3 regions of the Peribacillus sp. FSL H8-0477 genome follow, and region 1 is predicted to be linked to each of the others. Evidence: riboswitches for the same ligand, from Rfam matches in the RefSeq annotation. Region 1 holds a riboswitch; each other region holds the start of a gene.
The links. Region 1 has a riboswitch for S-adenosylmethionine ahead of MHI18_RS03730 (bifunctional homocysteine S-methyltransferase/methylenetetrahydrofolate reductase). Riboswitches for the same ligand answer to the same signal wherever they lie in the genome.
Positions count from the first base shown of each region.

Region 1 (4,989 bases):
GATAGTGAAGAATATTGCTATAAAGTTACCTCTTCTGATGGTGTTTATGTAGTACCAGCGTTTGTGGGTTTAGGAACTCCCTATTGGGACAGTGATGTCAGAGGTTCTGTATTTGGTCTAACAAGAGGGACCACTAAGGAACATTTTATCAGAGCAACGCTTGAATCGCTTGCCTATCAGGCTCGGGATGTGCTTGATGTGATGGAAGCCGACTCAGGAATCCATTTGAAAAAGCTGCGTGTAGACGGTGGAGTAGTCAAGAATAATTTCTTGATGCAATTCCAAAGCGATATGCTGTCTGTAGAAGTAGAACGCCCCGCGATCAATGAAACGACGGCACTAGGAGCGGCCTATTTAGCAGGATTGGCAACAGGCTATTGGAAGGATTCCACCGAAATTGCTGCACAATGGAAACTTGAGAAGGAGTTCGTACCAAGCATGGATGAAGAAAATCGTGAAGAATTATACGGCGGTTGGAAAAAAGCGGTTAAAGCAGCACAATTATTTAAATAATCAGCAGAAAAAAGGGGGAGCAGATGCTCCCCCTTTAAATTTCGTTTCATAATTAGCAGAGAAAATGAATATAATCAATATCTAGTTGAATTTGCAGCTAGTCAACTAGATATTGTAAATTTATAATAACATAATAGGATCGTTCAAGACAATCCTTTTCGGTAAGAGGTTAAATAGGCAGGGGGAATGGTTTATGAGTACACGAAAAATTAAAGGGATACATATTGGTGAACCTAAGCTTAAAACGTTGTCAGGCAGATCTTTAATTACAGGAATGGATAAACAAGCTGTTCAAAAAATCGATCTGTCTTATAGAGGGTTTAACGGAGATGGTGTAGGTAATATGAGACATCATGGCGGTGTCGATCGGGCAGTATGTTTCTATCCAAATGAGCATTATCTTCAATGGGAGAAGGAATTCAATAAAGTTCTGAAAAGGCCGGCCTTTGGAGAAAATTTAACTGTATCAGGCATGAAAGAATCTGAGGTTTATTTCGGAGATATTTATCAAATAGGTACGAGTATAGTAGAAATCTGTCAAGGTAGAATTCCTTGTGCGACTATTTCACATTTTAATGAAGTCCCAACTTTTTTGAAAAGGACTATGGAAACAGGGTACACCGGGTATTTTGCCAGGGTGATCGAAGAAGGTACGATTGAAGGTGAATCAGACATCATCCTAAAGGAAAGAGTTCAAGAAGCCTATACAGTCGAACGGGGAAATCGAATACTTCTTCATAATGAAGGGAATCAGACTGACATCGAAGGGATGCTGATGCTCGGTTCACTAGCAGACGATTGGAAAATGAGAGTCGAAAAAAAACGACTTGCACGGATGGAGCAGTAAGGATAAAACATAGAAAAGTTGGGGTGTAAATCCCCAACTTCGAGTCGTCTATTTTTTACAAACAGCTGTAACACAGACAGTAAGTTCTGGTGCTATTTTTTTGAATTTCACTGAAATATTACGGAATCCAGCAAGGTATAATGCTTGTTCGATTTCATGTGCATGAGCAAATGTCTTTTTTCGGGATGCGTCATCCTCCCGTGGTTGGACAGTAATGGCAATGATGCCATTATGCTTCATCAGTTGATATATTCGCTTAAGAGAATTCTGTTTGTCTTTCCATAATGGATAGTTATTAACCGAGACAACTTTGTCATACTGATAAAAATCCTCTTCAATTTCTAAAAGATCTCCTTCGAATAAACGTAGTTTTTTCTTTTTTAAGGCATCCAAATTTCGTGTAGAAGCAGCCTTCAGCATATCATGTGAGAGATCTATACCATCAATCCGTACATTTCGTTGTCTCTTAAACATTTCTTCAATTGCAGCACCCGGTCCAAATCCAATTTCTAAAATAATGTCCCCAGGTTTAATTTGCAGCCTATTCAGGGTCCATGTATTGATCTTTCGATTATCCATGGACATAATCCTGCCGACAATTTTCCCTAGCAATCCTTCTGGTTTTCGAAACTGCTTTGCTATAATTTCCAGCATTCTTTCACCTCCAGCTATTCTGCGGTTCTATTTATATATTTACCTCTAGGGAAGTAATTAAACTTCTGACGTTTTTTTAAACAGCTGCTGAATAATCGTTAATAAACTATTGTAATTTTCTTATTATTCATGTAAATTAGATATATTATCTAAACGAATTCTAGAAAATTTCATAGGAATCTTATCGAGAGAAGTGGAGGGACTGGCCCTTTGAAGCTTCAGCAACCGGCTACGGCAAAGGTGCTAAATCCAGCAAGCGGTGCTTGATAGATGAGGAGAATGTTTCAGAAAAAGCCTTCTTCTTTAAAGATGGCTTTTTTTATTTTTCTTCATATAATGCTAAATGACATGATTCTTTCTAACCTAGAAAGGACAAAACGAGGAGATGTGCATAGATGGATTTTCGCCAAGAATTATCAAAAAGGGTTTTGGTTGGGGAAGGAGCAATGGGAACACTATTATATTCACATGGAATCGATCATTGCTACGAGGAAATGAATACGACAGACCCTAATCAAATTGAGGCGATTCACCGTGCCTATGCCGCTGCGGGAGCTGATATTCTTCAATCTAATACCTATGGTGCCAACTATCATAAATTAAAACGGTATGGCTTAGAAGATGAAGTGAGTGTTATTAACCGTAAAGGTGTAGAACTAGCTAAAAAAGCTGCATCCAAACAAGCATTTGTTTTTGGGACCATTGGAGCACTGCGGAGTATTCGTAAAAATGATTTGGATATAGAAGAAATAAAACGGAGCTTTAGAGAGCAGCTGTACAGCTTATTAATGGAAGGACCCGATGGATTAATCCTTGAGACCTATTACGATTTAGAGGAGCTGGAAACCGTACTCCAGATTGCCAGAAAAGAAACAGGGCTCCCTATTATCGCAAATGTTTCGCTGCATGAGATAGGGTATCTGCAAAATGGTCTCCATCTCAATGAAGCCTTTTCAAGACTAGATGCTTTGGGGGCAGACGTTGTCGGATTGAACTGTCGATTAGGTCCGCATCATATGATACGTTCGTTAGAAGAAGTACCGCTGCCTAAAAATGCAGGCATTGCCGTGTACCCGAACGCCAGCCTTCCGGAATACGTCGATGGCCGACTTGTCTATGAGGCTGTACCAGAATATTTCGGCTCAAGTGCGTTGAAATTACGTGAACAGGGTGCATCAATTATCGGGGGTTGTTGTGGGACAACACCTAAGCATATCGGAGCGGTAAAAAAAGCGCTGGGAACATTGAGCCCGATAAAGGAAAAAGCTAGTAAGGCCCCTCAAATTGAGATTATTGAAGTCGATAAAAAGGATCAAATACCAGCCATTCATCTGCAGGCCAAAACAAAACGAACCATTTTGGTCGAATTGGATCCGCCTAAGAAACTAGGAATAGAGGCATTTATGGCGGGATCATCATGTTTACGGGATGCTGGTGTAGATTCGGTCACACTGGCAGATAATTCACTTGCAAGTCCGCGAATCAGCAATTTGGCTCTTGGGATTAAGATGAAAAATGAGCTCAATATGAATCCGCTCATTCACATTACCTGTCGAGATCGAAATCTAATTGGCCTGCAATCTCACTTAATGGGCTTACAGACACTTGGATTAAATGAAGTACTGGTTATTACTGGAGATCCTTCTAAAATTGGAGATTTTCCGGGGGCCACATCTGTCTATGATTTATCCTCATTTGATTTAATCAGCTTAATCAAACAATTTAATGAAGGTTTATCTTACTCAGGTCAAAGTTTGGGACAGCGGACTAATTTTAAAATTGCTGCGGCTTTTAACCCAAATGTGAAATACTTAGATAAAGCCGTTCAAAGGCTTGAAAAGAAAATAGCTTGCGGAGCACAATCCTTTTTAACGCAGCCTATTTATTCCACAAGTCAAATTGAAGATGTCTATCAAGCTACCAAACACTTAGATACACCTATTTTTCTAGGCGTTATGCCTTTGACAAGCTCACGGAATGCCGAATTTATTCACAATGAAATCCCAGGAATTAAATTACCGGATTCAGTACGAGCAGCAATGGCTTCAGCTGGAAACGATCCAGTTAAAGCGAAGATCGAAGCAAATGCTATTGCTAAGGAATTGATTGATGCAACAATGGAGAGATTTAAAGGAATCTATTTAATCACTCCATTTTTACGATACGACATGACGGCACAGCTTACACAATATATCCGCACAACAGACAAAGAGAAACCAGCAGAGGTGAAAGAACATGAATAAACCTACGATAAATGAAGTACTATCTCAAAAGATTCTCCTCTTAGATGGAGCAATGGGAACGATGATTCAAAATGAAAATTTGACAGCAGAAGATTTTGGAGGAGAAGAATTTGAAGGGTGTAATGAATATTTATCCATTACGATCCCAGATACTATTCAATCTATTCACGAAGCCTATCTAAAAGCAGGAGCAGATATCATTGAGACGAATACATTCGGGGCAACGGATATTGTGCTCGATGAATACAATCTTGGCAGCCTTGCTTATGAACTAAATAAACGATCTGCCGAACTTGCCTGTAAGGCCTGCGAGACTTACTCTACGGCTGAATGGCCGCGTTATACGGCAGGTTCCATGGGACCGACAACAAAAACGCTTTCGGTTACTGGCGGTACTACATTTGACGGCTTAACCGCTTCATATGAAGAACAGGCCCGCGGGCTAATTGACGGAGGTGTTGATTTACTTCTAGTGGAAACATGTCAAGATATGTTAAATGTGAAGGCTGCATTTTCAGGGATTAAACAAGCTTTCAAACAAGTTGGTAAAGAAATTCCAATCATTATTTCAGGAACCATTGAACCGATGGGAACCACACTTGCAGGTCAATCGATTGAAGCTTTTTATCTCTCATGTGAGCACATGAAGCCACTAGCAGTCGGTCTAAATTGTGCAACAGGTCCGGAATTTATGATTGACCATATTCGAACACTCGCTGGGTTATCTAATTC
Region 1 is NZ_JBBODE010000001.1:724,052-729,040, reverse strand. Features, by position in the region: gene glpK (glycerol kinase GlpK) at 1-513, shown strand, start outside; gene MHI18_RS03740 (MOSC domain-containing protein) at 707-1,360, shown strand; gene MHI18_RS03735 (class I SAM-dependent methyltransferase) at 1,409-2,014, opposite strand; SAM riboswitch class I at 2,193-2,291, shown strand; gene MHI18_RS03730 (bifunctional homocysteine S-methyltransferase/methylenetetrahydrofolate reductase) at 2,410-4,257, shown strand; gene metH (methionine synthase) at 4,250-4,989, shown strand, end outside.

Region 2 (4,989 bases), 1.1 Mb from region 1:
CATCATAAGGCGAAGCCTGTCCACCCACCGCGTCCAACCAATTATATTCATGGTCAGCGGTGTTTGGGTTTGCAGGATTATACCCGCGGTATTTTGTTTTTAATGCAGGGTGATTCCATTGAACACCTGTATCGATTGAGGCGATCACGGTTCCTGCACCATCGATCCCCATGTCCCATACAGCTGGTGTACCGATTTTATCGATATTCCACTCTATGGCAGACGTGTCGGCTTTGCTTTTAACAGCAGTAGAGCCGTTCACTGCATTAGAGATTTTGGTTTTGCTATCTGGTTGAATTAACTGTCTGATTTCATTTGGCAGGATTTTAGCTACCTCAGGGTAAACAGCAAGCTGCTCCATTACGTCTTTGGAAGCTGTTACTGCCATCGCATTGACGACATAAAAGGATTGAAGATTCTTTGCTTGGCCTGCTTTTTCCTGTTTGTCTAAATAGTTTTTAACATTTACCTGTGTTTCTAATGCAGTAGATCGAAGCTCGGATACAAGAGTAGAGCGTTTAAGTAGTTTTGATTGGTTAGCTGATAGTTTTTGTGTTTTGGCTATAGCAGCAGCTTTGGCAGATACTTTTTGGGTATCCACTTGTTCTTTGAATTTAATTAGGAAGGTAACTTCTTTATTTTCTTTAAATTGTGAAAGGACTGTAGGAGCAATCTTCTTTTGTTCTTTTCCTAAAAGACTATCTTTTGCAGAGGTATGAAGTGTACTTGTCGAAGCAATGGTGGAGTTTGTCGGAATAATCAAGGATGTAAACAGCAATATCGAAAATAATAAAGCCAGCCATTTTCTTTCGCGTTTTTTTAGCAAATTTTCTTCCCCCTATTCGAATGTCAAAGAACAAAATGAGTCCGTTCTATTTATTCAGCTACCCTCCCTTTGCATAGTCGGACAGTATGCAGGTCACTGATGCTAGTTTAATAATAGCGAACGGATCAAAGAAAACTTTGTCATATTTTGTCTTGAAAATCGTTGAAAACTGAAAATGAACAATTGGTAGGAATAACCAAATAGAGCGAATAAGGTCTTAGTGAGGAGTAATGGTAAAATCGGCGAAGTATTTAGGGGGAAAGTATGCTTTTATACAGGTGTCAAAAGAACTTTTGAGTATGAGGAGATTTAAAAATGGTTATAAAGGTGGAAAATTCTGAATTTAATATTGACGTACTCTTATGCTCGTGATATATTTCCTACAAGATAATAATCTGATAATTAAATATGTTCTTATCAAGAGAGGTGGAGGGACTGGCCCTTTGAAACCCGGCAACCGGTATGTTTTTAATACACGGTGCTAATTCCAGCAGAGTATAAGCTCTGGAAGATAAGGAGAGTTCCTAAAAAACTTCTTCTTAAACCAGATGAAGTTTTTTTGTTCTTACAAATCCTTCGAAAGCTTATATATCAAGAATAAGATTAAAGGGAGAGATGAGACGATGTCAGAAGAAAAAAGTTATCGGTTTGAAACAGTGAGTATTCATGGGGGATTACAGACGGATGAAACAGGAGCACGTTCCCTGCCTATTCATCAAAGTAATGCCTATTTATTTAAAGACACAGAGCATGCAGCCAATTTATTTGGATTAAAGGAAGCAGGCTATATATATACAAGGATTCATAATCCAACTGTTACTGTATTTGAGGAAAGGGTTGCCCTGCTAGAAGGAGGGATTGGGTCTCTTGCGGTTGCAAGTGGAATGGCTGCTATTTCACTAGCCATCCTCAATTTAGCTGGAGCTGGGGACGAAATTGTAGCAGCTTCAACCCTTTATGGAGGAACATACAACTTATTTGCCAACACGCTGCCGAAGTATGGGATAAAAGTTCACTTTGTTTCACCTGAGGATCCAGAAAACTTTAGAAAAGCAATTACGCCGAAAACTAAGGCTATTTTTGGAGAAACCATTGGTAATCCAAGTTTAACAGTATTAGATATTGAAGCTATTGCTGACATTGCTCATGAAAATGGTATACCGCTGATTATTGATAATACCTTTGCAACACCTTATCTATGCCGGCCAATTGAATTCGGAGCTGATATTGTGATCCATTCCGCAACTAAATGGCTGCTTGGTAATGGGACGACATTGGGCGGTATTATTGTTGATGGTGGAAACTTTGACTGGAATTCACCCAATTTCCCTGGCTTTACGGAACCGGATCCGAGCTACGGAGGGATTGTTTTCAGTGAAGCAGCGGGTCCTGCTGCATTCATAACAAAGGCACGTGTGCAATTGCTTCGTGATTTTGGTCCGACTTTGAGTGCACAAAGTGCGTACCAATTTACGCTCGGTTTAGAAACGCTTCATGTGAGAATGAAGGAGCATCTAGCCAATACAAAAGAAATTGTAACCTATTTGGAAAATCATCCCGCTGTCAGCTGGGTAACCTATCCAGGTAATGAAAATCATCCGGATAAAAAACTGGTTGATAAATATTTGCCAAAGGGTGCAGGATCCATCGTTATCTTTGGAATTAATGGCGGCCGCGATGCGGGAGCGAAATTGATTAACTCCATCGAGCTATGGTCACATGTTGCCAATGTAGGCGATGCTAAGAGTTTAATTATTCATCCTGCAAGTACAACACATCAACAATTAAATGATAAGGAATTACTAAAATCGGGGGTCAGCGCGGATCTCGTACGTCTATCGGTTGGCATTGAAAACGTGGAAGATTTAATTGAGGCGCTCGAAGATGGTATCGGAAAAGCAACAGGAATTACGAGTACTTCAATTAAAACTAGTTAAGAGCATCTGACACTAGATGTTATTGATTGACACCATCTCTTTATTCATGATATTATTTTGTAATAATTATTATGGACTTTAAACGAGGGGAAACCTTCAATCACATATACGTTTTACTCTTATCAAGAGAGGCTGAGGGATGTGCCCTTTGAAGCCCGGCAACCGACAAGGAATACCTTGGAAAGGTGCCAATTCACACAAAGCAGTTATGCTTTGGGAGATGAGAGGACGGTTAGTTTCTTAGCCTGCCTTTCTGCTCTTGCGGAAAGGTTTTTTTGTTTCTTAATTGAAATTCTAATACATGTTTAGCGTGAAATGAGAAACGATATATGTGAAGGCTTTTCTTGAGAGGAAGTTTACTAAGTTCATAGAATGTATTGAATAAAGAGGTGAGATTATTGATAACATTATCACAAATAAGTAAGTCCTTTCGTACAGGCTTGGCCCAAGGTGGATTAATAAAAGCTGTCGATAATGTCAGCATGAAGATAGATCAAGGTGAAATTTTCGGAATCATTGGATATAGCGGAGCAGGAAAAAGCACGTTAATTCGGATGTTAAATGGTCTTGAAACACCAACGGATGGCTCGGTTATTGTGGCAGGCCGGGAAATATCTAAAATTAAAGGGACAGAGCTCAGAAAGGCTCGACAAGAAATCAGTATGATATTTCAACATTTTAATCTGCTCTGGTCTCGAACGGTTTCTGATAATATTGCTTTTCCTCTGGAAATTGCCGGTGTGTCGAAAACTGAAACGAAAAAAAGAGTAAATGAATTGATTAATCTGGTCGGTCTCGAAGGCAGAGAAGACGCGTATCCTTCTCAGTTAAGCGGCGGGCAGAAGCAAAGAGTTGGCATTGCTAGAGCGCTGGCGAACAATCCTAAAGTACTTCTTTGTGATGAGGCAACTTCAGCCCTCGACCCACAGACAACTGATTCAATTCTAGAACTTCTGGTTGATATTAATAAACGATTAGGATTGACAATTGTTTTAATTACCCATGAAATGCATGTCATTCGGAAGATTTGTCACCGTGTTGCAGTTATGGAAAGCGGGCAAGTGGTAGAACAAGGCCTTGTTCTAGATGTATTCCGTAACCCTGCTCAACCGATTACGAAGAGATTTGTTCAACAAGTAACCGAGCCCGAAGAAACGAAGGAAACGATTGAGCATTTATTGGAACGTTTCCCAGAAGGCAGGGTTATTCAGCTGACATTTGTCGGGGAATCGACCGAGAGTCCTTTAATTACTCAGCTTGTTCGTTCTTTCAAGCTGGATGTAAATATTGTACAAGGGAAAATTTCGCAAACACAACATGGTTCATACGGTACGCTGTTTATTCATATCGATGGTGCGCAGGCAGAAATGGACCAGGCCATACAATATATCAAAGAGCAGCAGGTTGGCGTGGAGGTGATTTCACATGATTGAAGAATTATTGCCTAACGTTGATTGGGAAGAAATGATGGAAGCAACATATGAAACACTTTATATGACAGGAATATCAATTGTGGCAACTTTCATATTGGGAATTGTCCTTGGTCTAGTGTTATTTTTGACGTCAAAGGGAAACATATGGGAAAATCGCCCTGTTAATGTGGTCATTAGCGCATTTGTAAATATATTCAGATCCATTCCGTTTATCATCTTAATTGTCCTTCTCATTCCATTTACCCGGGCAGTTATGGGTTCAATGATTGGTGAAAATGCAGCTCTTCCTGCGTTAATTATTGGTGCAGCTCCTTTTTATGCGAGGATGGTCGAAATAGGATTACGTGAAATTGACAAGGGTGTTATTGAAGCTTCACGGTCAATGGGGGCGACAATCAATACAATTATTTGGAAAGTGTTGATTCCGGAATCATTACCAGCCCTTATATCCGGTATCACGGTAACTGCAATTGCACTTGTTGGATATACAGCGATGGCTGGTGTAATTGGAGCAGGCGGTCTCGGAAACCTTGCTTATCTGGATGGTTATCAGCGAGGTCAAAATGATGTGACGCTAATTGCTACGATTATCATTTTATTAATTGTATTTATTATTCAAATCATTGGTGACTTTTTCACAACGAAATTAGACAAACGATAACTAGGAGATGAATTCATGAAAAAGATAGTCAGTTTTGCCTTAATTCTTGTTTTAACATTTGCGCTTGCTGCCTGCGGTAATGACGATTCAAAAGGCGGGAAAGATTCAGTAGAATTAGTGGTGGGTGCCTCA
Region 2 is NZ_JBBODE010000001.1:1,802,210-1,807,198, reverse strand. Features, by position in the region: gene MHI18_RS09235 (S8 family serine peptidase) at 1-826, opposite strand, end outside; SAM riboswitch class I at 1,238-1,344, shown strand; gene MHI18_RS09230 (O-acetylhomoserine aminocarboxypropyltransferase/cysteine synthase family protein) at 1,450-2,763, shown strand; SAM riboswitch class I at 2,880-2,990, shown strand; gene MHI18_RS09225 (methionine ABC transporter ATP-binding protein) at 3,162-4,196, shown strand; gene MHI18_RS09220 (methionine ABC transporter permease) at 4,189-4,857, shown strand; gene MHI18_RS09215 (MetQ/NlpA family ABC transporter substrate-binding protein) at 4,873-4,989, shown strand, end outside.
Region 2: it holds a riboswitch for S-adenosylmethionine, as region 1 does, so the genes downstream of both, MHI18_RS09230 (O-acetylhomoserine aminocarboxypropyltransferase/cysteine synthase family protein) here and MHI18_RS03730 (bifunctional homocysteine S-methyltransferase/methylenetetrahydrofolate reductase) in region 1, are expected to answer to the same signal.

Region 3 (4,989 bases), 890 kb from region 1:
GTCATTCCTTGGCCTGGAAGGTCCCCCATAATAACATGATACCCAGCAGAGCGCCACATTTGTGACAGCCATTTATATCGGCCGTGATGTTCCATTGCTCCATGTACCATAACAATTACAGCTTTCGGGCTTCCTTCAGCCTCCCATTTCCACATATGATGTCCCCCCTATCATTTCAAGGTGTATTTTTTTCCAAATAGATTTTCGTCCTTTATAATACAAATAATACATAAAAAATGTCGATTTCGGAAAGGATTTGTTTTAAATATGCCAGTGTACCCATATAAAAACAAAATACCTCAAATTGCTGAAAGCGTTTATCTTGCTGAGAATACGATAATAACAGGTGATGTTACCATTGATGCTGAATCAACCATTTGGTTCAATTCCGTCATTCGAGGGGATGTTGCTCCAACTATTATCGGAAAAAAAGTTAACATTCAGGATAATAGTATTTTACACCAAAGCCCTAATAATCCACTGATTATTGAAGATGAAGTGACTATTGGACATCAAGTTATTCTTCATAGCTGTAAAGTTAGGAAAGGTGCACTTGTTGGAATGGGCTCAATCATTCTTGATAAAGCTGAAATCGGTGAGGGTGCATTTATCGGAGCCGGCAGTTTAGTCCCTCAAGGAAAAGTGATTCCACCTAACACATTGGCCTTCGGAAGACCGGCTAAAGTCATCCGGGAGCTGACGGAAGAGGACAAACGTGACATGGAGCGCATCGTAAACGAATATGCCGAAAAGGGCCAATATTATAAACACACTGCTCCACTAGAATAAGATATGAATTCCTTACCTGCTAAGAGCTTGATTGTTATAGTATTGATTCAGAAAAGCAGATAATGCAAAAAAAGAAATCTTACCAAGGTAAGATTTCTTTTTTTTGTTTATGCTTTTGCTTGTTCTTTTAAAGAAGCTGCCTTGTCTGTACGTTCCCAAGGAAGATCTACATCTGTACGGCCAAAATGTCCATACGCTGCAGTTTGTTTATAAATCGGTTTACGAAGATCGAGCATTTTAATAATTCCAGCAGGACGAAGATCAAAGTTCGCACTGACTAAGTCCACTAAAATATCTTCATCCACTTTTCCTGTACCGAATGTATCAACAGCGATTGATACCGGCTTAGCTACACCAATAGCGTAAGCAAGCTGTACTTCTACTTTATCAGCCAGACCCGCTGCCACTAAATTCTTCGCTACATAGCGCGCAGCATACGCAGCTGAACGGTCCACTTTTGTCGGATCTTTACCAGAAAATGCACCGCCGCCATGACGAGCATACCCACCGTAAGTATCAACAATAATTTTCCGACCTGTCAGACCTGCATCACCTTGTGGTCCTCCAATTACGAAACGGCCAGTTGGATTAATGAAATATTTTGTTTCAGCATCAATTAACTCGCTAGGCACTACCACATTAATGACATGTTCTTTTAAATCGCGTTGAATTTGTTCCAATGTAACATCAGGACTATGTTGAGTCGAAATAACAATGGTATCTACACGGACAGGCTTGTTATTTTCATCATACTCAATTGTTACCTGAGTTTTTCCATCTGGACGAAGGTAATCTAACGTTCCATTTTTACGGACTTCTGACAGACGACGAGAAAGCTTATGAGCCAATGAAATAGGCAGCGGCATAAGTTCTTCTGTTTCGTTACAAGCAAACCCAAACATCAATCCCTGATCTCCAGCACCAATTGCATTAATTTGATCATCAGTCATTTGGCCTTCACGAGATTCAAGAGCTTCATCGACTCCAGCAGCAATATCTGCTGACTGTTCATCAATTGAACTTAATACAGCACATGTTTCAGCATCAAAACCATATTTTGCGCGTGTGTATCCAATACCAGCAATTGTATCACGTACGATTCTTGGAATATCTACATAGGTAGAAGTAGTAATTTCACCAGCAACTAAAACTAAACCAGTTGTAACAGATGTTTCACATGCAACACGTGCATTTGCATCCTTAGCTAGGATAGCATCCAGAATTGAATCTGAAATCTGATCACAAATTTTATCCGGATGTCCTTCTGTCACAGACTCAGAAGTAAATAAACGACGTTTCTTTGACATTCTTTTGCCTCCTCAAATGTTCTCAGGCTAAGAAAATGAATGGCAGCCATTCACATTATCTTTTCCCATTTTGTTAGACGAAACTCATTCCCAGTTGGTATTATATAATAGAAGCAGAAAGGTTGATGCGAATCATTCATAGTAAAAAAAGAATGATTAAACGCATAAAAACCCTTCCTAGTTTTTGAGGAAAGGTTTGTTGTCTCGAATTGATCCTTTCACTCTTATCGTTCAAGGGTTTTTTTACCTTGCTCAGGTTAGCACCAACACTAAAATGATTTTGAAAATAAACAATTGCTGATAAAAGCAATTTATTGTTTTATCAAAATCAAACATTCTAGCAGGTTGCTGGGTTTCATTGGGCCTGGCCCTCCACCATCTCGGGATAAGAGAATCCGTACAATTTAAAATCATAACGTAATTCTACAAATTCTGTCAATACTTATTTCACATTCAGTAGAAAAAAACTTCTATTTCCACTATCCTCACATTATGTCATAGTACAGAGAAAAAATGGAGTAATACGCTCATATACCCTGTAGATCCTTTCACTAAATTTTGCCGAATTCAAACCAATTCCTCTCAGTAAATACACGAAACGAAACAAATAGTATAGACTATTAAAATCAATGTGTTATACTATTTATAAATTGATTATAAATTCAAAAAAAGGAAGGTATCTCCTATATGAATACGCTTGATATCTCAAATGAGTTACACCAATTATTATCCGGTAACAACATACATGTGCAGCTTTCTGTACCTCAATTAGTGGAAAAAGTATTAAGCCGCAATGAAGGGCAGCTCACGTCAACAGGAGCTGTAAAAGCTGAAACCGGAAAATACACAGGACGTTCTCCTAAGGATAAATATATAGTAGATGAAAAAGCGGTTCATGAAAAGATTGATTGGGGGACTGTAAACCAACCGATTTCTAGTGAAGTATTCGCAAAGTTATACGATAAAGTCCTGCAATATTTAAAACAAAAAGATGAAGTATTTGTTTTCAAAGGCTTTGCAGGTGCCGATAAACAACATCAATTACCCATTCAAATCATTAACGAATACGCTTGGCATAATCTGTTTGCCCATCAATTATTTATTCGGCCAAATGAAGAAGACCTTCAAGATCATTTATCAGAATTTACGGTCATATCAGCACCAAACTTTAAAGCCGATCCAGCCGTAGATGGTACACAGTCTGAAACGTTTATTATTATTTCTTTTGAACGCAGGACGGTATTAATCGGCGGTACTGAATACGCAGGAGAAATGAAAAAGTCCATTTTTTCAGTTATGAACTTTCTTCTTCCTGAAAAAGGGATTCTTCCAATGCATTGTTCAGCCAATGTCGGCCGAGAAGGCGATGTCGCATTATTCTTTGGTCTATCAGGAACTGGAAAGACCACATTATCTGCAGACTCTAACCGAAAATTAATTGGTGATGATGAGCATGGCTGGTCTTCAAACGGCGTATTCAATATTGAAGGCGGCTGCTATGCAAAATGCATCAATCTGTCTCGTGAGAAAGAACCTCAAATCTTCGATGCCATTCGTTTTGGTGCCGTTCTAGAGAATGTAGTTCTTAACCCGGATACCCGTATTGCGGATTATGACAGCAGTGCCTTGACGGAAAATACACGCGCTGCCTACCAAATACAATCGATTGATAATATTGTTGATCCAAGTGTGGCAGGTCACCCAACAACAATTATCTACCTAACTGCTGATGCATCAGGCGTATTGCCTCCAATCAGTAAACTAACGAAAGAACAAGCCATGTTCCATTTCTTAAGCGGCTATACGAGTAAATTAGCTGGAACGGAGAGAGGTATCACTTCGCCTGAAGCTACGTTCTCCACTTGCTTTGGTTCCCCATTCCTGCCGCTTCCTGCAGTCCGCTATGCAGAAATGCTAGGCGAAAAAATTGATGAGCACAGTGCAAAAGTATTCCTCGTCAATACAGGTTGGACTGGCGGCGAGTACGGCGTCGGCAGCCGAATGAAGCTTGCTTATACAAGAGCCATGGTACAGGCAGCACTAGAAGGGGAATTAACCAACGTCGAAACCATCAAGGACGAAGTATTTGGCTTTGACATTCCACTACATGTGCCCGGCGTTCCAGACGAAGTGCTCCAGCCTACACGAACATGGGAAGACAAAGATGCCTATAAAGCTAAAGCCATCGAACTAGCACAAAAATTCAATGAAAACTTCAAACAATTTTCAAATGTAGCCAGTACAATTAAAGATTTAGGCGGCCCATTAGTCAAATAAAAAAACGCTCTCCCAAAAGATCATTGATCTTGTGTGGAGAGCGTTTTTTATTACTCTGAATTTTTGATAATCCTTTGAATAACGAGCTTATGTTGGGAAGCCAGCTAGTTATTACATTCGGATTCGCATTAGAATTAAAGGGGGAACATTCGGCCCAACTCTCAATCATTTGGCTCGACGCCCTTTTGGATACAATCTGGACAACCCCGATTCTCCAGAAACGCTTTGATAAAATTACTACTTGGCTCTTAAAAAAGTGTATCTTTCTCTTATTCTGTCTAGATAACCGTAATTTCTCATGAATCTCTTCATTTGAAGCAGCCTGATTGGCAACAGATCCGCTAAATCCTTGTTCATTTGGCCTGAACTCTGTATGATTCGGCCCAAACTCCAAATCATTCGGCCCTTTCTGGCTTTGATTCGGCCCAAAACCAAGTTTATTCGGCCCTAATTCTTAATCATTCGGCCCGACGTCCTTTTAGATACACCTTTTGGACAACCCCGATCCGCCCAGAAACACCTTCAAAAAATTACAACTTGGCCCTTAAAAAAAGTGTATCTTTCACTTATTCTGTCTAGATAGCCAGGATTTCTCGTGAATCTTTCTTTTGAAGCA
Region 3 is NZ_JBBODE010000001.1:1,613,107-1,618,095, forward strand. Features, by position in the region: gene MHI18_RS08140 (alpha/beta hydrolase) at 1-155, opposite strand, end outside; gene MHI18_RS08145 (gamma carbonic anhydrase) at 268-789, shown strand; gene metK (methionine adenosyltransferase) at 897-2,096, opposite strand; SAM riboswitch class I at 2,318-2,488, opposite strand; gene pckA (phosphoenolpyruvate carboxykinase (ATP)) at 2,784-4,373, shown strand.
Region 3: it holds a riboswitch for S-adenosylmethionine, as region 1 does, so the genes downstream of both, metK (methionine adenosyltransferase) here and MHI18_RS03730 (bifunctional homocysteine S-methyltransferase/methylenetetrahydrofolate reductase) in region 1, are expected to answer to the same signal.